DNA from 2 places in the Geobacter sp. FeAm09 genome. Region 2 is predicted to be linked to the other one. Evidence: riboswitches for the same ligand, from Rfam matches in the RefSeq annotation. Region 2 holds a riboswitch; the other holds the start of a gene.
What was found. Region 2 has a riboswitch for molybdenum cofactor ahead of glp (gephyrin-like molybdotransferase Glp). Riboswitches for the same ligand answer to the same signal wherever they lie in the genome.

Region 1 (14,815 bases), 1.1 Mb from region 2:
GGCGGATACGATCTTCCGCCTGATGGACGAGCTGAACCGCCGCTCCGAACAGTACCGCTGCCACGGCGGCATCCATTCGGCAGCGGTGGGCGACGGGCAGGGCATCATCCTCGCCGCCGAGGATATCGGCAGGCACAACACCCTGGACCGCATCGCCGGCGAAGCACTCTTAAAGAACATCGACCTGGCCGGCAAGCTGCTGGTCACGTCGGGCCGGATCTCCACCGAGATGGCGGCCAAGGCGGCCCTCCTGGGCATCACCCTCATCGCCTCCCGCACCTCGCCCACCGACATGGCCATCACCATGTGCGAACAGGCCGGCATCACCCTCATCGGCTACGTGCGCGGCGGCAAGTTCACCGTGTACAGCCATCCCGAGGCCATTGCCGTCGAGGCGGGCCGGCACGCCTCCTCCACCGGCAGGACGATCCCGGGCGTCACGGGCGTCATCCTGGCCGGGGGCAAATCCAGCCGCATGCGGAGCAACAAGGCGCTCCTCCCCTACAAGGGGGGACGCTTCATCGAGGCCATCTACCGGCAGATGTCGGAACTCTTCGACGAGGTCATTCTCGTCACCAACACCCCGGACGAATACGCCTTCCTGCCGTGCCGCAAGGTGCCCGACCTGCACCCCGGCATGGGAGCGCTGGCCGGGCTGCACTCGGGCCTGCATCACAGCGACACCCCCCATATCTTTGCCGTGGCCTGCGACATGCCCTATCTGAACAGCGCCCTGATCAAGAGGCTTGCCGCCCTGAGAACCAAGGCCGACGTGATCATCCCCGAAGGGGAAAAGGGATTGGAACCGCTGCACGCCTTCTACGGCAAACAGTGCCGCAACGCCATGGAAAAGGCGCTCCAATCGGGCAGCAGAAGGATCGTCTCCTTCTTTCCCGAGGCCAGGGTCAGCGTCTTTTCCCGTGACGAGGTCACGACCTTCGACCCCTCGCTCGACTCCTTCAGGAACATCAATACCCCGGCCGACTACTTCGAGCTGCGTGACGGCGAGCGGGTAAAGAACCATCCCGAAGCCTCCCTAGCCGCCCACAGCGGCTAGGGGGCGTCGCCAAGAGAATTGACTCGGTTCTCCTGAGCAGGTAATATAGTTAAGGTATACACATCTCCGAGCCGTTCCGCCTGCCGGGTCAACCCGTGGCGGCCGGTCAATGGGCACTGCGGGAAACTGCGGTACCTCCCTTTTGGAAAGGAGACCCACGCGACATGCCCAGCCGCATGTTCCAGGGGCCCTTTCCGAACGGAAGGGGCTTTTTTACTTCAGAAACGATTCTGCGCGGAGACGCGGAGACTCAGAGGACGGCACGGAGAACGGCAAAGGCAATTCTCAGTTATCTGGAATGAACAGGATACAGCAGAAACCCGTTACGGGCCGGAGCACAAGGCTTTTAATCATAGTCGTCCTTGAACTGAGATTTTCTCTGTGGCTCTGTGGCAAACCGTTACCTAAATTACGATTCCAGGAGGAACACCATGAAGATGTTTTCGAGACTCTGCCTGACCCTGGCCCTGATCGCGGGCTTGTGCAGCGCAGCCAGTGCCGGCGAGCGCCTGCGCATGTCCACCACCACCTCCACCGAAAATTCGGGACTGCTCAAGGTGCTCCTGCCCCCTTTTGAAAAGAAGTACAACTGCACGGTTGACGTCATCTCCGTCGGCACCGGCAAGGCCCTGAAACTGGGGGAGACCGGCGATGTGGATGTGGTGCTGGTGCACGCCCGCGCCCTTGAGGACGCCTTTGTGGCCGCCGGTTTCGGGGTCAACCGCCGGGACGTCATGTATAACGACTTTATCATCATCGGCCCCGCCAACGATCCGGCCGGGGTCAAGAGCGCCAAAACCGCCGCCGATGCCTTCAAGCACATCGCCGCCGCCCGGGCCCCCTTCATCTCCCGCGGCGACGAGTCCGGCACCCACCAGAAGGAGAAGGAGATCTGGAAGGCTGCGGGCATGAAACCTGCCGGCACATGGTACGTGGAGTCGGGCCAGGGCATGGGCGAGGTCATCACCATGGCCACCGAGCGGCGGGCCTACACCCTGGCCGACCGGGGCACCTACAACGCCTACCGCTCCGGCAAGACCGACCTGAAGACCGTCTTCGAGGGGGAGAAGGGACTTTTCAACCCCTACGGCGTCATCGCCGTCAACCCCAAGCGTTTCCCCCATGTCAAGAACGCCCTGGCCATGAAGTTCATCGACTACATCACCGGTCCCGAGGGACAGAAGGTCATTGCGACCTTCCGGGTCCACGGGGACCCGGTCTTCTTCACCTACGGCACGAAGGGGCGCTGAGTGGGCTTCATCGCCGAATCCCTGCATACCTCGGTCGCGCTGATCGCCTCCTTCGACCCGGAGGTCTTTGCGACGGTTACGACCTCCCTGGCGGTTTCCGGCGGCGCCATCGTCCTGGCGGCGGCGGTCGGGATCCCGGCCGGGGTTGCGGTGGGACTGCACGAGTTTCCCCTGAAACGGGCCGCCATAACGCTCTTGAATACGCTCATGGCCATGCCGACCGTCGTGGTGGGCCTCCTGCTCTACGGGATACTGAGCCGCCAGGGACCGCTGGGGGCCATGGGGCTTCTGTTCACGCCGTCGGCCATGGTCATCGGCCAGACCCTCCTGGCGGTGCCCATCGTGGCCAACTATACGGTCAGCGTCATCCAGGGGGCCGACCCGCGCATCATGCCCACGGCCCTGACCCTGGGGGCCAGCCCGCTCCAGGCGGTGTTCCAGCTGATGCGCCAGGTGCGTTTCGGCATCATCGCCGCCCTGATCGCCGGCTTCGGGCGGATCATCGCCGAGGTGGGGGTGGCCATGATGCTCGGCGGCAACATCCGCGGCTATACCCGGACCATGACCACGGCCATCGCCCTGGAGACGAGCAAGGGAGAGTTCGCCTTCGGCCTGGCCCTGGGCATGATCCTGATGACCGTGGCCCTGGTGATCAACCTGTTTCTCAATACGCTTCAGCAAAGGTAGCCCGTGAACAGCATCTACAGCATACATGAGCTTACAATGGTCTTCGGCAGTCGCCGGGTGCTCGACGTGAACCGTCTGGCCATCGGGGGGAGCCGCCTCCACATCCTGACCGGCGCCAACGGAGCGGGCAAGAGCACCCTCCTCAACGTTCTGGCATTCCTTACCCCCCCACGTCGGGCGAGGTCGTCTTTGAGGGCACCCCGGTCCCCTGGGGGAGCCCCTCCCTGTTCAGACTGCGGCGCAACGTCACCCTCATGCAGCAGTTTCCCTACCTCTTCGCCGGCAGCGTCTTTGATAACGTCGCCTACGGCCTGGGGCTACGGGGGATCGGCGCGGCGGAACAGCGGCAGCGGGTTGACGAAGCCTTGGCATTGACCAACCTGACCGGCTTCGAGCGGCGCAATGCGCTGCACCTTTCCGGCGGGGAGATCCGCCGGGTGGCCATGGCCCGGGCGCTGGCCCTCAAGCCGCAGGTGCTCCTGCTGGATGAGCCGCTGGCCAATGTGGACCACGAAACCGCCCGGTTGCTGGAATCCATCATCATCTCCCTGCCCCGGCAAGGGGTATGCACCATCATGACGACCCACGAACCGAACCATGCGGACCGGCTCGGCGGCAGGACCATTCACCTGGTTGCCGGAGGTATCGAGCAGCAGGCGGAGATCATGGCGGAGCGACCCATCCCGGCCGCCATCGGAGTTCCCGTTCACCAGATCGCGGCGTCGGCCGCGACGTTTTAACCCCACAACCATATCATATCCGGAGGCGCCCATGACCGCACATGCCATTTCATTCGTCGCAAAATCGGGGACCGGCAAGACCACCCTGCTGGAGAAGGTGATTGCCGAACTCAAGAGCCGGGGCTACCGCATCGGCGTCATCAAGCATGATGCCCACCAGTTCGACATCGACCATCCGGGCAAGGACAGCCACCGCCTCACCCAGGCCGGCGCCGACACCATGCTGATCACCTCCCCGGAGAAGCTGGCCATGATCAAGAAGCACGAGGCGTCGCCCCCCATCGAAGAGTTGATCGCCGCCTACTTCGGCGATGTGGATCTGGTCCTGACCGAAGGTTTCAAGAAGAGCAGCCTCCCCAAGATCGAGGTCCATCGCCGGGAGCGGAGCGCAACCCTGCTCTGCCGGGGCGAGGAGCATGACCCCACCCTGCTGGCGGTGGCCAGTGACGAACCCCTGCAGGTGGACGTGCCGGTGCTGGATCTCAACAACCCGTCCCAGATAGCCGATTTCGTGGCAGAACGGATCATCCATGCAACTGACTGACTCCCTCGGGAGAACCATAAACTATCTGCGTCTTTCGGTGACCGACCGCTGCAACATGCGTTGTTCCTACTGCATGCCGGCCGAAGGTGTCGCCCGGAAGTGCCATGACGACGTCCTGCGCTACGAGGAGTTGCACCTGATCGCCGAAACCGCGGTGGGCCTGGGGATCGAGAAGATCCGCATCACCGGCGGTGAGCCGCTGGTGCGTGCCGGCATCGTGGAATTCCTCTCCCGCCTCTCGAACATCGACGGCCTGCGGCACCTGGCGCTGACCACCAACGGGCTGCTGCTGGACAAGATGGCCGCAGATCTGTATGAGGCGGGGGTGCAGCGTCTGAACGTCAGCCTGGACTCTCTGAAGAGCGAGACCTTTGCCGCCATCACGCGGGGCGGTGACCTGGACCGGGTCCTGGCCGGGCTGGATGCGGCGGAGAAGGCCGGTTTCCCGCCGCCCAAGATCAACATGGTGGTCATGCGCGGGGTGAACGACGGGGAGATCCTGGACTTCGCCGAACTGACCCGGAGCCGCGGCAACTCGGTGCGTTTCATCGAATACATGCCGGTGATCAAGGAAGAGGGATGGCAGCGCTACTGCATCTCCGGCGAGGAGATCCTGGAGCGCATCGCGGCCCGGCATACGCTGGAACATGTGTGCAAGGGTGCCTTTGCGGGTCCGTCGCGGGACTTCCGCATCCAGGGAGCCCGGGGCACGCTGGGGATCATCACCGCCGTTTCGGGTCACTTCTGCGGTGAGTGCAACCGCATCCGGGTGACCTCCACCGGCCAGGCCAAGGGCTGCCTGTTCTCCGACGAGACCACCGATTTGGCGCCGCATCTTCGGCCGCCGAACCCCACCGCCCTGGCGGAGGTCATGAAGCGCATCGTCGCGGGCAAGCCGCAGGGGCACCACATCACCAACAACGGGTATGAGCACCGGAATTTCACGATGGCACAGATTGGAGGATAGGATGGCACAGGTTGTCGCCGTCTGCATCAGCGAGAAGAAAGGCGAACGCAAGACGCCGGTGGCAGAGGTCACCGTGAAGGAGAACCACGGCATCGTGGGGGACGCCCATGCCGGCGACTGGCACCGCCAGGTGAGCCTTCTGGCCGAGGAGAGCATCGACAAGATGCGGGCCCTGGGGCTGAACGTCACTGCGGGGGATTTCGCGGAGAACATCACCACCAGCGGCATCGAACTGGTGACGTTGCCCATCGGGACCCGGCTGCGGGTGGGGGAGACCCTGCTGGAGGTGACCCAGATCGGCAAGGAATGCCACACCCGCTGCGCCATCTACTACCAGGCCGGCGACTGCGTCATGCCCAAGGAGGGGATCTTCGCCAAGGTCATTACCGGCGGGGCCATTCGGCCGGGGGACCAGGTGCAGCGTCTCGATTGATTCAAAGTCGCCCCACCTCATGGGACATGGAATACTTGGAGGACCTGTACCGTAAGCCTTGGCAGTCCCACTGCCTCCCCCTCAGGGTATGGTGACCCGAAAGGTGGTTCCCTCCCCTTCCACGCTCGACACCTTGATATCCCCGCCGTGATCCTTGATGATGCCGTAGGAGATGGAGAGCCCCAGGCCGCTGCCGGCGTCCTTGGTGGTGAAGAAGGGGGTGAAGATCTTTTTCAGGTGCTCGGGCCTGATCCCGGGGCCGGTGTCGGAGATGGCGACCTCGCAACCGCCCAGAGGGGACAGCCCCGTGGTCTTCAGGGTCAGGACCCCCTTGTTCCCCATGGCCTGGACCGCATTCAAGATAAGGTTGGTGAAAACCTGCCGGAGTTGGTCCCCGTCCCCCCGGATCGTGGCCAGGTCCGGGGTGTACTCCCGCACCACGGTGACGGCGTCCATGGGGACCTGGTGACCGATCTGGCCGAGGATGCCGTCCAGAAGGTCATGGATGGCGACCTGTTCCTGGTGCAGCGTCTTCTGCCGGGCGAAGACCAGCAGATTGCCTACGATCTTCGCGATCCGCTCCACCTGCTCGCTGATGATCCCCACCTCTTCCCGATTGGCGTGATCGGGCGGCAGGCACATCTCCAAAAACTCGATGTTGCCCCGGATCACAGCCAGGGGATTGTTGATCTCGTGGGCCACGCCGGCGGCGATGATGCCCAGGTCCGCCAGCTTTTCCGCCTTGGCGAGATCCGCCTGGGCCTCCAGAAGCAGCGCATTCTTCTCTTCGAGCTGCGCCGTCCGCTTCAGGACCTTCTGTTCCAGGCTGCGATTCAGCATGGTAATCTCGGACTCGCGCTGGGCCAGGGCATGGGTCATCTGGTTGAACTCCCCGGCAAGATCACCCAGCTCATCGGCGGAGCGGACATTTATGTGCAGGTCCCGCTCGCCGCGGGCCACCCGCCGGGTGAGTTGCTCCAGCTCCTTGATCGGATCGGCCAGGCGGGTGCCGATAACGCCGGAAACCGCCAGGCCGATCAGAGAGCTGATGAAGAGGACAACGGCCAGAATGGAATTGACGTTGTTCTTCAAGACGCTGTACTGTTTTTCCAGCATCCCCACGTACAGGGAGCCGATGACCTCGCCCCGCAGGTCCACGATCGGCTCGTAGGCGGTCAGGTACCAATCGTTCACCACAAACGCCCGTCCCACCCATTTTTTGTTTTCCAAGATGACCTTGTTGTAGACCTCCTCGGAGAGTTGCGTGCCGATGGCCCTTTTCCCGTCCGATGCGTGCACGTTGGTGGCGATGCGGGTGTCGCCGAGAAAGACGGTGGCGGTGCCCACATCCTGTCCCTTGAACTTCACCCCTTCGTAGACGGTATCCTTGATCTTGTCCACCAGGTCATTGTTGTTGTTGAGCAGTTCCGCGCCGTACAACGCGCCGATGATCCTGCCGGCGCTGTCGAGGACCGGCGCCGCCGCGATCATGACCATGCCCGACCGCTCCACGGAGCTCTGGCGTGGCCGGGAGTGGGGCGTGGTTACCACATCGATGCGCGCCTGGGCCGTCAGTTCGTCGTTTTCGGCAGCCAGTTGCCCGGGAGAGAGGACCGTGGTGCCGGCAACCGTTTTTCCCTTCAGGGCCTGATCGATGAAATAGGCGCCGGCCAGTTTGTCGCCGAAGCGGGCCGGGTTATGGGCCCGAAACAGGACCCGCCCCTCCCGGTCCACGGCCGTGAGGATGTCCAGGCGCTTCTTGTGCAGGAGGGGGGTGAGGAGCGAGGAGATGGCCGAGCGGTTGCCGGAGGCGATGGACATGGCGGCAAAGGGGTTGCCGGCGGTCAGTTCCAGTGGTTCGTCGATATGGCGCAGCTCGTTGCGGTACGCTTCCCGGGCCGAGTTCAGGTCGGTCCTGACCTTTTCCTGGGCCTGGCTGGTAATCTTGGCGTCGATGATATAGAGCCCGGTGAGGGAGCAGATGAAAAAGGCGACGAACAGCGGTGCCAGTGCCCCAACGGTCAGTTTGGCCCTGATGGGAAAACGCCGCGGCATCAGGCATCGTCCTCCGTATCCACCGCACTGCCCCTGTCCAGCATGCCATACTCTTCCAGTTTCCGGTCAAGGGTCCGGCGGGCGATATTGAGGATCTTGGCCGTCCGGCTCTTGTTGCAGCCGGTTTTCTGGAATACATGGAGGATATGCTCCCGCTCCACCACGTCCAGGGGAAGGAGCTGTTCCTCCCCCCGCTGGTCGATGGCGGGAGGGGGGCTTTTCCAGACCGGCAGGTTTTCGGCCGAGATCACCGTACCCCGCGCCAGGATGGCCGCCCGCTCGATGGCGTTTTCCAACTCCCTGATGTTGCCCGGCCAGGAGTAGGATTGCATGAGCAGCAGCGCCTCCGGGGTGAAGTTGACGAACTCTTTCTTCATCCGCTGGGAGATCCTGTGCAAAAAGTACCGGGCCAGGGGTTCGATGTCCTCGGCACGTTCACGCAGGGGGGGGAGGTGGATGGAGATGACGTTCAACCGGAAGAACAGGTCCTCGCGGAACCGCTTCTGGCGCACCTCTTCCTCCAGGTCCTTGTTGGTGGCCGCCAGAAAACGGATATCCACGGACCGTGCCTTGGTTTCACCCACGGGGATGTAGTCCCCCTCCTGCAGGACCCGCAACAGCTTTGCCTGGATGGCGGGGCTCATGTCGCCCACCTCGTCGAGGAACAGGGTGCCGTTGTTGGCCTCCTCCAGGAGGCCCTTCTGGTGGGTCACCGCGCCGGTGAAGGCGCCGCGCACATGGCCGAACAGCTGGCTTTCCAGAAGCGTATCCGAGAGGGTGGCGCAGTTGATGGAGAGAAAGCGCTGTTCTTTCCGGGGACTCACACTGTGGATCAGGCCGGCGATCAACTCCTTGCCGGTCCCCGACTCTCCCAGGATGACCACGTTGGCATCGCTCTGGGCCACCTGGACGGCCATTTCGTGGACCTTGCGGAACGCGTCGCTGGTATAGACCAGATAGCCCGACGGCGCGGACTTGCCCAACTCGTCCTTCAGGGCGGAGTTTTCCTTGAGCAGTTCCTTGCGTTCCAGCACCTTGTCCAGTATCCCGAAGATCTTCTCCTTGGGAAACGGCTTGGTGACATAGTCGTACGCCCCGAGCTTCATGGCCTCGATGGCCGAGTTGATGGAGGCGAAAGCGGTCATCATGACGACCGGAATCTCCAGCTTGAGTTCCCTGATCCGTCGGAGGATCTCGATGCCGTCCACATCGGGCATCTTCACATCCAGCAGCAAGAGGTCGCTTTCCTCCAGCGCGCGATGCTCCAGGGTGCGCAGCAGGGCCTCGCCGGAGGTGAAGATCTCCACTTCGAGTCCCTGGGCGGTCAGGATCTTGTTCAGATAGCGTACGATTTCCACCTCGTCGTCGCAGATGACGACCCGCGCATCGTACTTTTCCGGCGCCCGCTGCGGCTTGCCGTTGGCACCAGCGGCAACACTATTATCCATTTCTAATATCATAGGTTCAATAGTACACTGCTCCGGGGTAATGGACAACTGTTAGAAATACGGCGGCCCAAATTATTCATGCCGAAAGGGCGGCGGCACCCTTATTAACCACGCGCCGGGCCGGCAGGTGCGGGCAGCGGACGATAGCGAAGCCGTACAAAAAAAGAGCGGCATTGCTGCCGCTCTTCGGAAATGAATATCTCAAGAAAAACCTATTTGCGAACCGCCTTGCCCGCAACCTGCATGCGGATCAGGGCGCGTTCCAGGGCCGCTTCGTAGACCTTGAACTGCTTGTCTTCCGCGGTCAGGTGCTTGAGCTTTTCCTCGGCGCGCCCCAGGGCGGCCTTGGCCCGCTCCACGTCGATATCCTCGGCTGCCTCGGCGGTTTCCACCAGGACGATGATTTTGTCGTCCTTGATCTCGAAGTAGCCCCAGTTGAGGGCCATGTGCTCGACCTTGCCATCATACTTGTAGGCAAGTTCGCCGATCCTGAGGGAGGTCAGGAACGGGGCATGGCCCGGCAGGACGCCGAACTCGCCCAGCTTGCCGGTGGCGGTAACCTCTTCGACTTCTGCGTCAACCACCTTTTTGTAAGGGGTGACGATTTCCAGTTTCATCTTTTCAGCCATATATCAGTCCTTGAAAGGGGGATGCCCCCGTAAGGTTAGTTTATACCGCAGCCAGCTTGGCGGCCTTTTCGATGGCCTCTTCAATGGAGCCGACCATGTAGAAGGCCTGCTCGGGCAGGGCGTCGTGCTTGCCGGCCACGATCTCCTGGAAGCCCTTGATGGTGTCCTTCAGTTCCACGTATTTGCCGGGGGAACCGGTAAAGGCCTCGGCGACGTGGAACGGCTGGGACAGGAAGCGCTGAATCTTGCGGGCGCGAGCCACGACCAGCTTGTCCTCCTCGGAGAGCTCGTCCATACCGAGGATGGCGATGATGTCCTGGAGGTCCTTGTACTTCTGGAGCACGTACTGGACGGAACGGGCCACGGCGTAGTGCTCGTCGCCGATGACCTGGGGGTCCAGGATGCGGGAGGTGGAGTCCAGGGGGTCAACGGCCGGGTAGATACCCAGCTCGGCGATCTGGCGGGACAGAACCGTGGTGGCGTCCAAGTGGGCGAAGGCGGTGGCCGGGGCCGGGTCGGTCAAGTCGTCGGCCGGGACGTAGATGGCCTGGACCGAGGTGATGGAACCCTTCTTGGTGGAGGTGATGCGCTCCTGCAATTCACCCATTTCGGTGGCCAGGGTCGGCTGGTAACCGACGGCCGAGGGGATGCGGCCCAGGAGGGCGGAGACCTCGGAACCGGCCTGGGTGAAACGGAAGATGTTGTCGATGAACAAGAGAACGTCCTGGCCTTCTTCGTCGCGGAAGTACTCGGCGATGGAAAGGGCGGTCAGGGCGACGCGGGCGCGGGCGCCGGGAGGCTCGTTCATCTGGCCGTACACCAGGGCGGCCTTGTCGAGAACGCCGGATTCCTTCATCTCCATCCAGAGGTCGTTCCCTTCGCGGGTACGCTCGCCGACGCCGGCGAAGACGGAGAAACCGCCGTGCTGCTTGGCGATGTTGTTGATCAGCTCCATGATGAGAACGGTCTTGCCGACGCCGGCGCCGCCGAACAGGCCGATCTTGCCGCCGCGGGCGTAGGGGGCGAGGAGGTCAACGACCTTGATGCCGGTGGTGAAGGCCTCGACCTTGGTGGACTGGTTCTCGAAGGAGGGGGCTTCGCGGTGGATACCGTATTCCTTTTCGTTGCCGATGGGTCCCATCTCGTCGACCGGCTCGCCGATGACGTTGATGATGCGGCCCAGGGTCTTGTGACCGACCGGGGCGCAAATCTGCTTGCCGGTGTCGATGACAGTCTGGCCGCGCTTGAGACCGTCGGTGGAGTCCATGGCAATGGTGCGGACCGAATTCTCGCCCAGGTGCTGGGCGACTTCGAGAACCAGGTTGTTCTCCCGGTCATCGATGGCCGGATTGGTCACCCGAAGTGCATGGTAGATCTCCGGCAGCTTGCCGGGCTCGAATTCGACGTCGATAACAGCGCCGATGACCTGCGAAATTTTACCGATGTTCTGACTCATGGAACTCTGTCCTCCTGTGGCCGTGAAGCCTCATATAGTGATTCGGTTCTCTTGTTATCCTTTGATCGATTCGGCGCCGGAGATGATCTCCGTCAGCTCGGTGGTGATGGCGGCCTGACGGGCCCGGTTGTACTGGAGGGTCAGCTTGCCGATCATCTCGTTGGCGTTTTTGGACGCGCTGTCCATGGCGGTCATGCGGGCGCCGTGTTCGGCAGCCACCGACTCCAGCATGGCCTTGAAGATCTGCACCTCGATGTTCTTGGGCAGGATCTCGGCCAGAAGCTCGGCCACCGACGGCTCGTAGATGTACTCCACCGGAGTCTCGTCGGCCAGGGTCTTCTCCTCCGGTTCCACCGGCAGGAGCTGCTGGAAGGTGATGTCCTGGGACATGACCGTGCGGAAGGCGTTGAAGAGCAGGATGACCTGGTCGTACTCCTCGGCCAGGTAGCCGTCGATCACTTCGTGGGCCAGCATGGCCGCGGTCTGGTAGCTCGGCTTGGCCAGCACGTTCGGGTAGTTCTTGGTCACGGCATGGCGGTTTTTGAGCATCTCGTACCCTTTGCGCCCAACCGTCATGAGCGAAATCTGCTCGAACGCTCCCTGTTTTTCCTTGATGAAATGCTCGGCGGCCTTGCACAGGTTGCCGTTGAAACCGCCGCACAGGCCGCGGTCGGAGGTGACCACGATCAAGAGCAGCTTCTTGGCGTCGCGCTTCTCCAGAAGCGGATGCAGATCCCCTTCCAGGTTGCCGGCCAGGGACTGGAGCACTTCGGCCAGCTTGCGGGCGTAGGGGCGCGCCGCAACGACGCTTTCCTGGGCGCGGCGCAGCTTGGCGGCCGAGACCATTTTCATGGCCTTGGTGATCTGGCGCGTATTCTTTACGGATGCAATCCGTTTTTTTATGCTTTTAAGGCTTGCCATGTCTCAAACCGTCCTTGTTTACGCAGTGAATTCCTTCTTGAACTGCTCCAGCGCGGCAACGATCTTGCCTTTCAGTTCGTCGTCGATGGCCTTTTTGTCGCGCAGCACGGCCAGCACATCGGCCTGACGGTTGTCGAAAAAGGCGTACAGTTCCTGCTCGTAGCGCTTGAGCACCGCCACCGGATAGTCGTCCAGGAAGCCGTTGTTGGCGGCGAAGATGATCAGGACCTGCTTCTCGTTGGGGATCGGACGGTACTGGGGCTGCTTGAGGATCTCCACCAGGCGCTCGCCGCGCGACAACTGCATCTGGGTGGCCTTGTCCAGGTCGGAGCCGAACTGGGCGAAAGCGGCCATCTCGCGGTACTGGGCCAGACTGAGGCGCAGCGTACCGGCAACCTGCTTCATGGACTTGGTCTGGGCGGAACCGCCGACGCGGGAAACCGAGAGACCGACGTTGATGGCCGGGCGGACGCCGGAGAAGAACAGGTCGGTTTCCAGATAGATCTGGCCGTCGGTGATGGAGATGACGTTGGTCGGAATGTAGGCGGACACGTCACCGGCCTGGGTTTCGATGATCGGCAGGGCGGTGAGTGAACCGGCGCCGCACTCGTCGGACAGCTTGCAGGCGCGCTCCAGCAGACGGCTGTGGAGGTAGAAGACGTCGCCCGGGTAGGCTTCGCGCCCGGGGGGACGGCGGAGCAGCAGGGAGAGCTGGCGATAGGCGACGGCCTGCTTGGAAAGGTCGTCGTAGATGATCAGGGCGTGCTTCTTGTTGTCACGGAAGTACTCGCCCATGGTGACGCCGGTGTAGGGGGCGATGAACTGGAGCGGAGCCGACTCGGAGGCGGTGGCGGCGACGACGATGGTGTAATCCATGGCGCCGTGCTCGCTCAGCTTGGAAACGACCTGGGCGACCGTGGAACGTTTCTGGCCGATGGCGACATAGATGCAGACGACGTCGCCCCCCTTCTGGTTGATGATCGTATCGATGGCAACGGCGGTCTTGCCGGTCTGGCGGTCGCCGATGATCAGCTCGCGCTGGCCGCGTCCGATGGGAACCATGGAGTCGATCGCCTTGAGGCCGGTGGCCATGGGCTGGTGTACCGACTTGCGGCTGACGATGCCGGGGGCCTTGATCTCCACCTTGCTGAAGCTTGCGGTGTTGATGGGGCCTTTGCCGTCGATGGGCTGGCCGATGGCGTTGACCACGCGGCCGATGAGGGCGTCGCCAACCGGGACCTCGGTGATCCGGCCGGTGCGCTTGACCGTGTCGCCTTCCTTGATCTCGGCGAATTCGCCGAGAATGGCGGCGCCGACGTTGTCTTCCTCCAGGTTGAGGACCATGCCGGACACGCCGCCGGGGAACTCCAGCAGCTCGCCGGCCATGGCGCCAGCCAGGCCGTGGATACGGGCGATACCGTCACCGATGGAGATGATCGTGCCGGTTTCCGACACCTCTACCTCCTTGCCATACTCCTTGATCTGTTTCCTGATGATCTCGCTGATCTCTTCGGCTCTGATTTCCATGGAAGCATTTACCCCTTCTGTAGTATATCTTGAATCCGTTTAAGCTGAGTTTTCACGCTGCTGTCGAAGGCCGTATCGCCGATCTGGGTCACTACGCCGCCCAGAAGGGTCTGATCAACCGTCACCTGCGGGACGACCTTCTTCCCGGTCTTCTTCTCCAGGGCTCCCTGAATGGCGGCCACCTGGGCGTCGTCCAGCGGGAAGGCGGTCCTGATGAAGGGACGAATGACGCCGGAGTGCTCATCGGCCAGTTTTTTGTAGGTCTGAACGATCTGGTCGAGAAAGGCCACGCGGTTTTTGTCCACCAGGAGGAGCAGGAAGTTGCCCACCAGTTCGGAGCAGCCAGCCTTGGCCACCAACTCCTTCATGATCTCTTTCTTCTGCTCGGCGGTGAAGGCGGGATTGCCGAAAGCGGCCCGCAGTTCGCCATTGGCGGCGAAGAGGCGATCAACCCCGGCCAGTTCCTCGCTGAAGCGGTCGATCAGACCGGCCTCTGAGCCAAGCTGCACCAGCGCCTTGGCGTATCGTCTCGCAATCGTATTGTTGATCACTGGATCTGTACCACCTTGTCAAGATATTCGCCGACAAACCGGTCGTGGTCGGCCTTCTGGATGGCGCCGGTCAGCTTGCCGGCGGCAAGTTCCACCGCCAGCCGGGCGGCCTCGGCACGCAACTCGGCACGGGCCTTGAGGGTCTCCTGCTCGGCCGACTGGGCGGCCTGGTCTGCGATCTTCCGGGCGGCGACCTGTGCCTCGGCGATAATGCGCTCTTTCTCCTGCTCTCCCTCACGGATGATGGCGGCATGGAGTTCGTCGATCTCCCGGGAAGCCTGGTCGAGCTTGGCGCTGTACTCGACCAGCTTTGCCTCGGCGGCGGCTTTCCCTGCCTGGGCCTCTTTCAGGTCCTTTTCGATCTGGGCCTGACGGGCGGCCAGCGTGCCTTTGACATTGGCCTTTTTCAGGGCCCACACGAGGATGCCGACCAGCACGGCAAAGTTGAGCACGCGCCACCCCAGGTCCTTCATCTGGGCGGCGGCGTGATCGGCGTGCTGCGCGCCTTCGCCCCCTTCGTTGGCGAAACCGGCGGAGGCGGCCAGCACGA
Region 2 (14,815 bases):
TGATCGATGAACCCGAGCGCGAACAGATCCGAAGCAAGCTGCAGGAGATGCAGGCCTAGGACGCCCTGCCGATTGGCTCATGAGGCCGCTTTCAGATCAGGGACGAAACCGGTGCCTTGATGTGAAAGCGGCATCACCCGCCCGCCGCCGCATGCCCTGGAAACGACACGGGCCTGGCGGCAACCGGGCGCATTTTTTCGCCCCGTGCACCGATCCCCCACCAACGAGCCCACACTCCTGCAAGAAACCTTTTCCCTTGTTTTTTCTTCGTGTTGGACCGATTGCGGTGCAATTTGAGCAACGACTGGTATGAATTTCTGAAATAGCGGGTAGAATTTATGCAGAGACGAGCCAAGATATTCGGAACGGAGCAATGACTGGCCATATGTGCGGACGATTCACTTCCATCCTCTCTCCGGAAACCCTCGCGGCCATATTCCATGTGACCGCCCCGGCGGACCTGGAACCGCGCTATAACATTGCGCCGACCCAGGCGGTGAATGTCGTCCGGCGGACGGGCGATGGGCGCAACAGGCTTGACGAAATGACATGGGGACTCATACCGTCATGGTCCAGGGGGAGGGATCTGGGCCGCCACATGATCAACGCCAGGTGCGAGACCGTCCACGAGAAGCCGGCGTTCCGCCATGCGATCAGGCACCAGCGCTGCATTGTCCCGGCGTCCGGCTTCTACGAGTGGCAGCAGGCCGAGGGGGGCAAGCAGCCGTACTACATCCACCCGGTGGATGACTCGCCCATGGGGTTTGCCGGGATATGGGAGCAGTGGCGAACCCCCGAAGGGGATATGCTGCAAAGCGTCTGCATCCTCACCACCTCCGCCAACACGTCCATGGAGGCGATCCATGACCGCATGCCGGTGATCCTGGCCCCCGACGGCTATTCCTTCTGGCTGGACCACAACAGGCAGGAGCCGGAAGAGTTCCGCCACCTCTACCACCCCTACCCTCCGGAATTGCTCCAGGCGCATAAGGTGCCCGACCTGATCAACAATCCGCGTTTCGACAGCCCGGCGTGCATCGTACAGGTGTAGACGCACGCCGGTAAAAAATTCCGTCAGCAGGCCGCGGCGGCCCCCGCGTCCAAGGCCGCCAGGGCCTCTTCCAGCAGGGCGGGTTTGTCCTGCAGTTTCCGCCGGATGGTCCTGGCCAGTTCCTCTGCCGTGCAGAAAAGACGCCCCGTGGAGAGGGCGCGGCCGAGGACGATCAGATTGACCGCCTGGGGGTTGCCCAATTGCACGGCCAGGGTGTCGGCGTTGACGGTCGCCGCTTCCGCGGGGGGAACGGCGGCCCCGGCATTGGCCGTTATCCACCCGTCCGGTTTCAGAAAGGAGCCGTGGAGCTCCACGTTGCCCGGCTTGAGGGCGATCAGGCCATCGGCTCTACCCGGACGCACCAGCCGGTTGGAGAACGCCCCCACCTTGAGGTGGGAGATGACGACACCATCGACCTGAGCCGCGCCGTGGGTCTCGGAGGTCATTACCGGCAACCCCTTGGCAATGGCGGTCTCCGCCAAAAGCCGGGTGATGAAGAGAATCCCCTGGCCGTTCACTCCGGAGATGATCAACTGTTGTGAAATCATTGCTGCACTGCCTCCTCCTCGCTCGTATCGTGCCGAAGCACCTTTCCGTTCATGCGACGCCGTCGTGTCGCCACCAGTCGTCGTCAAAAAGAGACGGCGGCTTTCCGGCCGCCGTTCCGTTCTTCCGGTACGCCTGATACCGCTCATGGGGCTAGCAAAGACGCCCCCTGCTATGCCAACCGGAACTGCCTGACCAGGGAACGGAGGTCGTCCGACAACCGGGCGAGCTGCCCGGCGGCGGCGGCCGATTGCTGGGAGCCCCGGGCCGTGTGGTGGACCACATCGGAGATCTGGTGGATGTTGTTGGTGATCTCCGAAGTGGTGGCCGACTGCTCTTCCGCCGCCGTGGCGATCTGGCTCACCTGCATGGTGACGGTATTGATCTGGTCCAGGATCTCCTGGATGGCAGCGCCTGATCTGGAGGCCTCTTCCGTACCCTGCCGGACCTCCCGGACCCCCTCCTGCATCACGGCCACCGCCCCCTTGGTCTCCGTCTGGATCGCCTTGATCATGGCGCCGATCTCCTTGGTCGCCGTGGTGGTGCGTTCGGCCAGGGCCCGCACCTCATCGGCGACAACCGCGAAACCGCGTCCCTGCTCCCCGGCCCGGGCCGCTTCGATGGCCGCATTCAGGGCCAGCAGGTTGGTCTGGTCGGCGATGTCCTCGATGGTCCCCACAATGGCGCCGATCTGGTCCGACCGGGCGCCGAGCCCTTCCACGCTCTGGGCCGTCGCGGTGACCCGCTCGGCGATGCGGGTCATGACGCTCACCGTCTGCGCCACCACCTCGGCACCGGTCTGGGCCGCGCCGGTCGCCTGCCGGGACCCCTGGGCCGCAGCGTGGCAGTTCTGGGCGATGTCGCCGGAGGTGGCCGACAACTCCTCACTGGCGGTCGCCACGGTCTGGGCCTGGCCGGAAACCTCCTCCGCCCCGGTGGCGATCTGTTCCGATGTGGACTGGAGCTGGTTCGACGCGGTCGCCACCTGGATCGAGGTGTCGTTGACCCTCTGGAGGGTGTCGCGCAGGCTCTCGGTCATGGTGGCGAAGGAGGCGGCCAGCACGCCGATCTCGTCCCGGGATTCCTGCTGGATCTTCACCGTCAGGTCGCCGGCGGCGATCTTTTCCGCCTGCTGCACCAGCCTGTGCACCGGCCGGGTGATCAGGCGGGTGCTCACCACGCCGAAGACAAAGGCAATCGCCAGCATGACCACGGTGCAGACCATGGACAGGATCAGCGCCGAATCGGTGATGGCGATGGCCGCCTCGGTCCCCTTGTTGCCGTGGGCGATCCTGGCGGCGGTCAGCGCCTTCAACTGCTCCGTGCAGTTCTTCACGATCTGGATCGATTCGGGTGTTCTGCCGTAGGCATCCGCCTCGGCGGCCCTGCCCGCGACGATCATCTCGTAGATCTTGTCAAGAAGGGTATTGTACTGGGTGATCGACTTCCGCAACTCCTCCGCGGCGTCTTTCGCTTCGCTGGAGCTGGCGGCAATGGCGATCAATGCGTCGTTTGCGGCCTTGAAGCTGTCTCTCCGGAGGGCGCTCCCCTTCTGCTTGGCTTCCGGGGTCTGGGCGATGGTGACGTCCCGGGTGGCCACCCGCATCTTCTGGAAGGCTTCGGTCAGATCGACCAGGTCTTTCATCGGCTTGATGTCCTGTGCGTACAATTGCTGCTGCATCCCCTTGATGTGGGACAAGCGCAGCGCATTCACCACATTAACCGCCGTTGCGATAACGGCCAGAAACAGGAAACCGGCAAAAAGCTTCGTCCCTACCCGGGCATTCTTATGCACAGACATCACTACCTCCGAATTCAGCAGAATAGCCCCACAACCGGGGGCGGTATAAATCACCGGCCAAACGGAAAGGCCCCCGACCATGCGACGACCTCCCGGCATGCCGGTTCCGTGGCCGCGGAGTGTCAAGGCAAACCTGCCGGTCGTCAAGGGAAGGGAAATCGGGGCAATGGGCGAAGTAAACGCGAAAGGAGGTCCCCACAACCGTGACGTTTTCCGTCGTCACACCACGCATGGGCAGGACACGCCGTGCGCCGTGCTTCGTCATGGCGGTTGCCGGCACCAACTTACCTGCTCGTGCGCTTGTCAGTTGCAGCGAATGTGCCATAGGGGGACATGGATACAACAGCCTGAAATCGCACGATTTGTCTATCGGAAACCGATAGGGATGCTCTTTTTATGATAAGGCGTTTCTCAATTTGAAATGTTTACGAAATTATCAGGAAAGTTTCGAGATTGTTGGATATTTCACCGGGGACCGGCAGACGTCGGCTCGAGGGGAGGAATTGAGTTCGTACCCGCTCAATCCCCGTTGTTCCGGGGCACCCCACGCCTGCGGTAAAGCCGTGCGCTAAAAGCAGCCTGGCCATTGGAACGGATGAAACCGGTGGGGCAGACGCCACGGCAGGCGTGGCAGGTGCCGCATGCCCCGGTATCCGACGGGCCGTGGACATACCCGATTCTGAGCCGTTTACCCCTGCCCAGGAATGCCAGTTTGTTCTTGCCGATGCCGGTGCACATGCCGATGCACCGCCCGCAGAGAATGCAGCCGGGCGGCATTGCCGGAGTGGCGGCGTCAGTGCCGTCAGCGGAAAGGGGTGGCAGCGCGGCATCGGGGTATTGTCCCCCGTTGTCCCCCTTTTCCGCCGCCGCCAGCACTGCCCGCAGCATCACCTCGACGGCCGGTTCGTTAAAGGGACCGCGCGCCAACAACAGCCGGGCGGCCCAGGAGCGCAGCTGGTGGATATGAGGCGAAACCGTCCTTACGGTGAGCCCCGGCTCACAACGGAGCAGACAGGCATGCTCCGCCCGCCAGCCATCCCGGTCACGCACCTCGACGATGCACAGGCTGCACCGTCCCTGCTCCCCCGTGCGGGGATGGTGGCAGAGTCCCGGTATGGGGAAGCCCAGTGCCCTGAGGGCCGTCAGCAGGGGGAGAGCGGGCTCGACCTGGAGCGGCTGGCCATCCACCGTTATCCGGATGCGCGGCTCCGTCATGGCTTCCCCCGGGGGACGGCGACGATGCAGCCATGGGGGCAGATTTCAACGCAGATCCTGCAGCGGACGCAGAGATCGTCGTCAAAGGAATAGCGGGCCGCCCCCCTCGTGCCCGGGTGCAATTTTACCGCATTGACCGGGCACGCCTCGTAGCAGCCGAGGCAGTCCGTGCAGAGGGAGGGAATAATCTCCAACCGGATCAAAGCCTTGCAGGAAGCGGCGGGGCAAACCCCGTCAAGGTGTGCGGCATAGTCTCCCCGAAAATGGCGGAGCGTCGTCAGCAGCGGATTGACCGCCGAGCGCCCCAGCCCGCACCGCGAGAGGTCCGGGATGGCATGGGCCAACTCCTCCATCCTTTCGATCGTGTCCGGGGTCCCCCTGTTGGCGGTGAGACGCGCCAGCATCCCTTCCAGCGTGGCCAGGCCGTCCCGGCACAGCAGGCATTGACCGCACGATTCGGCAGCCATGAAGCTGACCAGATGATGGACAAGGTCCACCAGGCAGCGGGTTGCATCCAGTACGACCAGGCCGCCGGAACCGATCATGGCGCCCACGGAGGCAACCGCAGAGAAATCCAGGGGAAAATCGTCGTAGGGCACGATACCGCCGGAGGGGCCGCCGATCTGCAATGCATTGACGTTGCCGGGCGCTGCGCCGCCGATCCCCTCCACGACGGTCCGGGCGCCCGTACCGAGGGGGATCTCGATGAAGCCGGCGTTTGGTATGTCGCCGGTCAGGCAGAAGATCTTGGTCCCCGGACTGTCGCCGTTGCCCGCCCCACGGAAGTCGTCGGCGCCGCGGGCGATTATCCAGGGTACATTGGCCAGGGTCTCCACGTTGTTGATCACCGTCGGATGGCCGCGGTAACCGCTCTGGGCCGGGTACGGCGGGCGGGGCGCGGGTTCGCCGCGATGTCCTTCCATGACCCGGAGCAGGGAGGTTTCCTCTCCGCAGACGAACGCCCCCGCGCTTTGGGTGATGCCGATCCGGAGCGAGAAGTCCGTTCCCAGGATGTTCCCCCCCAGGAGCCCGGCGGCCCGGGCATCGGCGATCGCCCGCCGCAGGCGCTCCACCGACAGCGGATACTCGCGGCGCACAAAGATGTGGGCCTGGTCGGCGCCGACGGCATAGGCGGCCAGCATGATCCCCTCCAGGACCCGGTGGGGGTCGCTTTCCAGGAGGGTCCGGTCCATGTAGGCGCCGGGGTCGCCTTCGTCCCCGTTGGCGATGACGATCCGCTGCCGGTCGGCGCCGGCGGCCGCGCTCTCCCACTTGTGGCCGGTCCTGAAACCGCCGCCCCCCCGGCCGCGCAGCCCCGAGGCGGTGACCTCGGCGATCACCCGGGAGGGACTGAGTTCCAGCAACGCCTTCGCAAAAGCGAAATACCCGCCGGCGGCGACGTACTCGGGCAGGCTGGTGGGGTCGATGAGGCCGCAGTTGCCGCTGACGCGCCGCGTCTGATGTTCGAAAAAGGCGGCGAAATTGCCGTCGATGACCGTTTCGACTTCCAGGTCCTCATAGCCGGTGAGCAGACCCGGCTCCCGCTCACGCATGACCAGCCAGGCCCCCTTCTGCAACGTCCCCATCTGGGCCGTGCGGATGATGGGCCAATGCAGGTGGCTGCCGACCCTGCCGAAGAGGTAATGCCGGCCGTCCGGGGTGCGGACATCCACCAGCGGCTCCCCGAAGCAGGCACCGAGGCACCCCACATGGCGTACCACGACCCTGTCTTTGAAATCGGGGCGGGCGGCCAGCAGGGCCAAGCGCTCGCCGGCTCCGGCCGCCAGGCCGCAGGTGGCTGCGCCCACGCCGATCCGGGACATGGTGGTTGGGCAGAGGAGCCGGTGCCCCTGTTGGGCCAGTTCCACGAGCACGGGGGGGATATTCCGCAAACCGGCCCGGGCGGCCAGGAGCTGCGCGATCTCTTCCGCAGCACGGGGGCGGGCGGACGGGGTGCTCTCCTGCCCGGTCCCCCGCTGCACGCCGCGATATACCCCGCCGCCGGCCGCGGTTTTCTCAGTCGGGGAGGACATCGTCCTTCTTCAGCTCCCGCAGCCGGGCAGACATCCGATGCGATTTCACCGGCCCTTCGAGCTTGCCATTGACACGTATCACCGGTGCCAGGCTGCATGCCCCGACGCACTGCACCTTGTCCAGGGTGATGAAACCGTCGGTGGAGGTGCCGTCGGCATCGAGTTCCACTTCGCCGGCCAGCCGGTCGTAGACCAGGTCGGCGCCCCGGGCATAGCAGGCGGTGCCGTAACAGACGGACAGATGGTTCCTCCCCAGGGGGCAGGTGCGAAAGGAATCGAAAAAACCGACCAGGGCGTGCAAGGCGGATTCCGGTTGCCGGGTCAGCAGTGCCAGGCTCCGCAGCTCCTCTTCCGGGATGTGGCCGTTTTTCTCCTGCAAGCCGTTGAGGATATTGACAAGCTGTTGTTCGATCTCGGGCAGATCCCGGATGATTTCGGACAAGCAGGGCGGTACGCCGGTATCTTCAGGATCTGACATCTGCCTTCCTCATTGGAGTTGTTCGCGGGGATGGGGGCGGCCGCTATCGGTATAAGCCCCGCACCGACGCATGGAGCCGCGCAAGCCCTAAAAGGGCATCGATATTCGGCGTTTGCATGCCGATCTTCTGGCCTATTTCACGGACCGAACCGATCAGGGCATCCAGTTCCACAGCCCGGCCGGCCTCCACGTCTTGGAGCATGGAGGTCTTGAAGGCGCCCAACTTGCGGGTGACCCCGTTCCGCTCCTCCCCGTTCTGCTCCACCGGGCAGCCGATGACCCTGCCGATCTGTGCCGCCTCCTCCATGACCCGCAGGCAAAACCGGTTGACCAGGGGGTCGTCGAGGATCCTGTCGCAGGTTGCGCCGGTAAGTGCCGAAACAGGGTTCATGGTCATGTTTCCCCAGAGCTTGAACCAGATGTCCTGCTGGATATTCCGGGAGACGACGATATGGAGCCCCGCCGCCGTGAGCAGCTGCTCCAGGGAACGGATACGCTCCGACAGGGTCCCGTCGGGCTCGCCGATAATGAGCGTGTTGCCGAAAACATGCTTCACGTAGCCGGGCTCGAACAGCGCAAAACTGCCGTGGACGACCCCTCCCACGACGTTGCCCGCAGGTATGGCCGCGGCAATCGTCCCCTGGGGGTCCACGGATTCGAGGCTCATCCCCGAAAAGTCACCGCCGAAGCCGTTGAAAAACCACCACGGCACGCCATTCATGGCGGTCATGACCATGGTCTGGGGGCCGATCAACGGGGCGATCCGCCGGGCAATGGCCCCCATGGCGGTCGCCTTGACGGCGATGATGACCAGGTCCTGTATGCCGAGGGCCTCCGGTTCGGCCACCGCATTGACCGCCACCGTGAAGGTCTCATTATCGGTATGCAGCCTGAGTCCGTGCTGCTGCAGGGCCGTCAGCGTGGCCCCCTGATCGACCACGCCGACGGCGAAACCCGCGCGGGCCAATTGGGCGCCTATGAACCCGCCCACCGCCCCGGCGCCATAGATGCAGATGTTCTTCATACACGTCCCTCCTCTCGCTTTTCCCGGCACTCCTTCAGCCAACCGCTCATTTGCGGTCCCCGGGAACAGCCGCAATGTGCGGAAAAGCATTCAGCGGGCCGCAGGATGGCCGCGGTACACCGCCGTGAACAGGAACAGTACCACGACTCCCACAGCCCCGATAACGAAAAAACCGGCCCTGAACCCTTCTGCCCGGACGATCGGCCCCATGCCGGCCGAACTCAGCATCATGCCGGAATAGACGCAGGTGTTGTAGCACCCCATGGCAAGCCCGCGCACTTCCCGGGGCACAACGTCGGCAATGAGCGCGCAGATGACCGTATAGGCGACCCCCATGCTGCCTCCCATCAGCGCGGCGACCGCCATGAGCGGCCCCACGGAGGTGCAGGGCCCGAAGGCGGCCAGGGCCAGGAAGAACAGGGCCAGGCCGCCGGCCACGAGCCGCCCCCTGTCGGCAACCCGGTCGCACAGCCATCCCGACGGGTAGCGGGACAGGGCATTGGCCAGGGTCTGGATCGCGAACACGAACCCCACGTGCGTTGTGGTCATCCCCTGCCCCTTCATGGCGAGCGGCATAAAGGTGACGAACATCCCGTACCCCAGGCTGCTTCCCAGGGTGGCGACGAGGCAGGCGGCGAAGGGGCGGTTGGCCCAAAGCACCCTCAGCGCGGGCCGGATGGCGGGGGAGCTCCCACCACGACGGTGGCCGGCATGCCGGGGGAGCAGACAGAGCGCCACGAAAAACATGGCAAAGATAAGTCCCCCCGCCACGGGGAACACCATCCGCAGCCCCAGGGCGGTGCCCAGGAAACCTCCGACGGCAGGCCCGAGGGCCATGCCGGTGTACATCGCCATGGTATACCAGCCATAGGCACGTCCCAACGCTGCAGGGGTGGTGACGTCGGCCACGGAGGCCATGAGTGACGGCGAGAGGGTTGACAGCCCTACGCCGAAGGCCAGATAGATAAAGGCGATCTGCAGCGGGCTGTTGCTCCAGTAAAGCAGGAGCGACGAGCCGGTAAGGATGAGCAGACCGCCCAGGAGGGGGGGACGACGGCCCAGCCGGTCGGAAATGAGACCCGACGGTATGGAGAGGGCGGCCGCCATGAGCATGAAGGCGCCATTGATCATCCCGACCTGGACCGCATCGGCGCCCAGGGACGCGGCAAACAGCGGCACAATCGGCAAGCGCATGTACGAACCGAGGTAACTGACGAAACTGATGGTGCAGGCGACCAGCAGCAGCCTGGCAGCGGTATGCTCTCGTGATTCCATGGGTCACATCCGATCCTTGCCCTGTAACGGGCAGCAACGAATGTGCCATTATCGACAGGAGCCCAAAGGGCCTGAATCCTTTACCCGGCGGCCGCGACCCGCCGGAATGGTTCTTCTTTTGACACAGGGCTTATCAAATTGATAAAACGCCACGTCGTGCCACGGCGGCTTTCGCCTTTCCTCAGTCTTGGTGAACGGGGCCGAGACACCAGTCCAGTGGCAGGACCTGGATCCGGTCGCCGGCCTCGACCTTCGCCCCTTCCGGGATGATGGTGAGCGAATTGGCCATTGCCATGGATGCCAGCGTTCCCGTTTCCTCGGAGCAATTCAGCTTGACCCGGTATTCGCCGCGGGAATCGTGAAGCTTGCTCCATTTTACGAATGCTATCGCTTTCCGGTCCGGCAATGAATCCAGGGCGGTCGCCTTGACCGTCGCATGTTTGATCTTCGTATAGCCGAGCATCTTGAGCAAGGCCGGCCGCACCAGGGTTTCAAAATTGATCAGGCAGCCGGACGGGGGGCCGGCCAGGGCGAATACCGGGATGGGACCGCCTGTGCCTCCCTCGAGGGTCCCGTGCGTCTGGCCGAAGGCAAAAGAGGCGCCGGGCCCCATCTTGATCCGGGAAAAATGCAACTCGCCTATTTTGCCTATCACCAGCCGGATCAGGTCATAGTCCCCCTTGGAAACGCCGCCGCTGGTGATGATCGCATCCGCCATGGCCCCCTTTCTCATCATGGCCGAAACCGACTCTTCGTTGTCGCGGGCAATCCCCAGCACCATCGGTATGCCGCCGTAGTGGGAAATGAGCGAAGCGATTGCGGCGCTATTGCAATCGTAGGCCTTGCCGGGGGACAGTCTCCGACCGGCGGCGATCAATTCGTCGCCGGTGGAGATGACCGCAATGACCGGACGCCGGACCACCCGGATCCGGTTTTTTCCGTTTGCCGTGAGCGCAGATATTTGGGCCGGGCCGATAAGTGCCCCCTTCGGCAGCACCAGGGCGCCTTTCGCAATCGTGCTCCCCGCTTTCCGGATATTGCTTCCCGGTGCAACCCTGAGATAGACCTTTACCTCGGAAGGGTTGCCGCTGTTGGGGCCGTTCTTGTCTGCCGGTTCATCCGTGTCTTCAAACCGTACGACACAATCCGCCCCCTTGGGCAGTGCCGATCCGGTCATGATTCTCGCCGCCGTACCGCTGCGGATCTTCTTTTTCGGCAGGCTTCCGGCCCTGACCGTCTCGATGATCTGCAGTATGGCGGGATTCGCCTTACTGGCGCGCATGATATCGACGGACCTTACCGCGTAGCCGTCCGGCGCGGAAGAGTCCACCTGGGGCAGATCGTATTCCGAATAAACGTCCTCCGCCAAAACCTGGCCGATGCAGTCCATCAGGGGCTGCTCCACGGCTTCCAGTACATTGATCTTCTCAAGGATACTGGATCGCGCTTTGTCGTAATTTGTCATAGTCGTTCTCCTTGGTGGGATTGTCCGGCACGGCTTCATTCTCTGGAAGGGATACCACCACCGGCCGCCATTGCCTTACAATACAAAAACCGACGGAGCACCACACCCGTCGGCCTTTGCGCCGTAGTGTCCGCTCCTTTCCAAACCAGGGAGGCGGCGCTGTTTCCGGCGACGCCCACACCCGACCACCATAGCTCACAGCGCCTTGGGTGATGCTGGTCGGAGAGATTCTACCCATTTCGCTATATACATTATTATATATCGATAGGTCAAACAAATTGCATCTGGGGCCATCGCCACAGACGGGTCACATCTGTGTGCCTCGTTATTCGACGGCGGGGCGCGCCATCAAGGCCGACGGGTTCAGGGCCTCCGCATCCCCACCATGGCAGCGTACTCGTCCGGCGTATTCACATTGCAAAACGAACGTTCCGCTCCGGGGATGGATGCAAGTTCTTCCGATGTGACGTATCTCGTCCGCACACGATCCAACAGAATCAAAAGTTTCCGGTCACCCTGCCGGATGAGGTGCTCCACCTCCGCCAGGCAGCGCCGCCCGTACAGGGCATGCAATGGTTCCTTGCCCCCCTCGCTGATCGGCACCACCGCATCATGCCCCGGGGAGACGGCGGCCATCATTCGTATCACTTCCGGGTTGATGAAGGGGGCGTCACACGCCGTAACAAATATCCATTCATCGGAACTGGCCGCAAGGCCTGCATGCAGGCCGGCAATGGAACCAAAACCGGGATAGACGTCAGCCACCGTGCGGCACGGCAGAAAGGCATACACCTCCGGCGTATTGGTAACCAGCACCACATCCCGGAAGAGTTGGGCCATGGTGCGGTGGATCTTCTCGATCAGCGGCATGCCGTCCAGCGTCAGCAGGGCCTTGTTCCTGCCCATGCGACTGGATGCGCCGCCGGCCAGAATCACACCGGTTATGCCTTCAAGCGGCCCTCGAATCTCCTGCCCGCGGGAGGGTCTGTCCATTATGTCTCCTGGCGACCCGGGTGCCACAAACCGATGGTTTGGCACGACCCAGGATATCTGCCGATAAGTTTTCGAAGCAGCCGCATAGTAACCTATTTGGCTCTTTGTTTCTCGCGAAAAATGAGCTGAGCAACCACGGGTGTTCCCTGGTCCGGGGCGCCAGCCCTAGGAAACCAGAAATTCCGCAAAGGCGCGGTCATGGACCTGGATGTGTTCCATCCAGAGCAGGCGGATAGCGGCCAACTCGTCGGGCAGCACGCTCTGCCCTTTGCTGAAGCGATGCCGCAACTCGGCGGTGGTGATGCAGATGGTCTGGTGGTGCAGACCGTGCTGTACGGCCTGGGGGAACCCCACCAACTCCATGTAACTGTTCTCGGAGCCGATATGATCCATCATGGCCTCCAGAAGATGATCCACTTCAAGCACCAGGTTGCGGCCCGGTTCCCGGCGAACCAGTCCGATCATGGCATCCAGTTGGCCGATGATGCTCCGGTACCGGCTGTCGCAGGCCAGCTTTCTCGCGCCCAGCGGCAACGGGTCAACCATCATGCCGGGAAGGGGACTGCTGCATTGTCCGTAGGTGTGCAGTTCCATAATCCGTGTCCTTTTTCATCAGAGACCCGCCGGCAGACAGCCCGGTTCCCATGCCGGGCCTCCCTCGTACCCGGACAGACCGTTTCCGGTGGCGTTTCGATACGGCATGGCGCCGCACCTTGACTGCCGAATCATCCATGTGTCAAGAACACCCGTGGAGGAGGGAGGGTCACTCCACGGGCTCCATGCACGCAGAAAGGGGTTCGGCGGCCCCGGGTTCTGCGCTTGCAACCGTCTCGGGTCAGCTTTTCGAGTGAGACGCTGTTTCAGATTGCAGCGAGCATGCCATTGAATACGCACCAATAACCATCATGAATTATTGCATTTATTTACAAAAGCCGCTCAAAGGCTTCTTGTTTTGATAAGTCGTGTATCAATTTGGAAAATACAAGCCCCCTTTCAAACAAAAAAGCCCGGCACATCGAGCCGGGCTTTTTCATGCATCCCTTGCTGCCGGTCGTCAGGGCAGCTTGTAGATATGGAGCGCAGCCCTGCGGGCCGCAAGGGGATTGTAATCGGGAAACGCCACAACGGTTACAAGCGCCTTGCTTCCCCCGTTGTTCGCATCCGCCAGGCGGAAGTCGGCCAGGTAGCTCTTTTCCTGTATCGAATGCCAGGCATCACGCAGGGTCGAACCATCCCATGTCATGGCCTTCATCTCCGATTTCGAGAACATCCTTACCCGGGAAAGCAGACTGAAACCGGTGTTGACCGGGACCACAATCTCCCCGTTTTCGTTCACCACGATGCGGGACGGCAGGTACGAAATCCGGCTTTCCCCGCCGCTCTGGACATCCTCGGTCATCTCCAGGTAGGACTCGCTTCCCCCCATTTTGTCCACGCTGCTGCCAACGACCTGGCCGTCCGGCGCGACGATATTCAGATAGCCGTCAGCTCCCAGGCAGGCGAACAGCTTCCGGTCTTTGAAGCGGAACGGGGTAAAATCATACAGGTTTGCCTTGGCAGGCACCTCGGCTGCCCCACCTTTGGCAAGTTCGGTGCCCGCCAGCCTGACCCGGAATACCGGCCCGGAAAACTCGCGTCCCTGGACCCCCATCTCCTGGGCAAGCAGAATGGGCCCCTCTCCCGGCAGCATGAGGCTGCGCATGTGCCAGGGAATCCCTTTCCGGGCTATGCGGTACCGACCATCCTGCGATTCTATCATGACCCCCGAAAGATTTCCGGCATCGGTAACGGCCGAGACAAAGAGTTGCGGGCGGCCGTTTCCTTTCAGATCGAAGCCATCCAAGTGATAGGCCCTCATGGCGACACCGAGGGGGATCGTGGCCAACTGCTGATAATTTCCGCCGGCCAGGCGATAGATCTCCACCCTGTCGCCAAAAGCCACGGCAACCTCCTGCTTGCCGTCCCCGTCGAAATCCCCTGTCTCCACACCCACCGGCGTACCTTTCATGGGAGGGCTGGTCCAGTAGGTTTCCGTACCGGAATCGAAGACGCGGCTGATCATGGCGCTTTCGCTCTTCTCGGCTGCCGGCGCGTTGGCCGTGACAGTGCTGATTCGCGCCTGCTGCGTGCCGGGGGTCGGATAGGCATGGATTATTTCAAAGTCAGGGGAGCGTACTTCCAGCCCCTGGCTGGTGAGGACAAAGTAGAGGGCGGGAGATTTCCCCGCAGGAAGGGCGGGGGTTGCTGGTCTGCTCTTTTGGGATGCCGCGTATCCCTGCCACGGGAGATGGGGCAGGGTCGTCTGCAGTTCTTTGAACAACGGCTCCCCTTGGCCGGTATAGTCCCAGAAATCCACATCGATATTCTGGAACCGGCGGATGACATCCCCGTTTCTGATGCCGGATACGGCCCCGAGGGGGCGGCAATAGGAATAGCCCGCCTTGATGCGGGTGACCTGCAAGATACCTTTCACGGTGTCCTGGGTGCCGAGCACTTCCTTGGTCACCGGATGAATGATCTTTTCACCGGGGGTCACCACGCTGAAAATATCGCCGACGGCAATCTGCTGCCGCGCATCGAGATCGATGATGAACTCGTTCCCGGCCGGTTGGATGACGTAGCCGGAAAGCGGGGCAAAATCACGCACCAGCGCCTCATCAAAGGCCGCCGAGGCGTTCAGGACGGTGACAGACAGGAACAGCGCGAGTAGAAAGGAAGTGGCCCGTAGCGTGCGTAACATACCTATGCTCCTCCTGGACAACGTGGTCAGTTAGTGCTTCATGATTTCTCTATCACATGACGGACCGGGCGTAAAGGTCGAAACGCAGGGCACTCCCCCCTCCCGGGGAGCCTGGACCGGGCGGCCAAGGCGCCAAGCTCACCGGACAGGTGTCCCGTCTTTACGGCAAACAACCACATCCTTATGTGCCGGAT

Region 1: linked by a shared signal. The riboswitch ahead of FO488_RS16215 (substrate-binding domain-containing protein) and the one ahead of glp (gephyrin-like molybdotransferase Glp) in region 2 are both predicted to bind molybdenum cofactor.

What each region holds. Positions count from the first base shown of each region.
Region 1 covers NZ_CP042466.1:3,422,919-3,437,733, forward strand. The annotation lists gene fdhD (formate dehydrogenase accessory sulfurtransferase FdhD) at 1-1,057, shown strand, start outside; molybdenum cofactor riboswitch at 1,110-1,226, shown strand; gene FO488_RS16215 (substrate-binding domain-containing protein) at 1,489-2,307, shown strand; gene FO488_RS16220 (ABC transporter permease) at 2,308-2,994, shown strand; gene FO488_RS16225 (energy-coupling factor ABC transporter ATP-binding protein) at 3,150-3,734, shown strand; gene mobB (molybdopterin-guanine dinucleotide biosynthesis protein B) at 3,766-4,278, shown strand; gene moaA (GTP 3',8-cyclase MoaA) at 4,265-5,245, shown strand; gene FO488_RS16240 (MOSC domain-containing protein) at 5,247-5,678, shown strand; gene FO488_RS16245 (cache domain-containing protein) at 5,760-7,733, opposite strand; gene FO488_RS16250 (sigma-54 dependent transcriptional regulator) at 7,733-9,181, opposite strand; gene FO488_RS16255 (F0F1 ATP synthase subunit epsilon) at 9,394-9,810, opposite strand; gene atpD (F0F1 ATP synthase subunit beta) at 9,851-11,266, opposite strand; gene atpG (ATP synthase F1 subunit gamma) at 11,321-12,187, opposite strand; gene atpA (F0F1 ATP synthase subunit alpha) at 12,206-13,714, opposite strand; gene atpH (ATP synthase F1 subunit delta) at 13,723-14,265, opposite strand; gene FO488_RS16280 (ATP synthase F0 subunit B) at 14,262-14,815, opposite strand, start outside.
Region 2 covers NZ_CP042466.1:417,549-432,363, reverse strand. The annotation lists partial or broken gene FO488_RS01985 (flavin reductase family protein) at 1-59, shown strand, start outside; gene FO488_RS01980 (SOS response-associated peptidase) at 386-1,051, shown strand; gene FO488_RS01975 (indolepyruvate oxidoreductase subunit beta) at 1,075-1,599, opposite strand; gene FO488_RS01970 (methyl-accepting chemotaxis protein) at 1,770-3,398, opposite strand; gene FO488_RS01965 (2Fe-2S iron-sulfur cluster-binding protein) at 3,918-4,613, opposite strand; gene FO488_RS01960 (NADH-ubiquinone oxidoreductase-F iron-sulfur binding region domain-containing protein) at 4,610-6,646, opposite strand; gene FO488_RS01955 (NAD(P)H-dependent oxidoreductase subunit E) at 6,630-7,124, opposite strand; gene FO488_RS01950 (2-dehydropantoate 2-reductase) at 7,168-8,148, opposite strand; gene FO488_RS01945 (MFS transporter) at 8,239-9,423, opposite strand; gene glp (gephyrin-like molybdotransferase Glp) at 9,605-10,888, opposite strand; molybdenum cofactor riboswitch at 11,005-11,125, opposite strand; gene FO488_RS01935 (molybdenum cofactor guanylyltransferase) at 11,252-11,881, opposite strand; gene FO488_RS01930 (hypothetical protein) at 12,047-12,475, opposite strand; gene FO488_RS01925 (VCBS repeat-containing protein) at 12,936-14,621, opposite strand.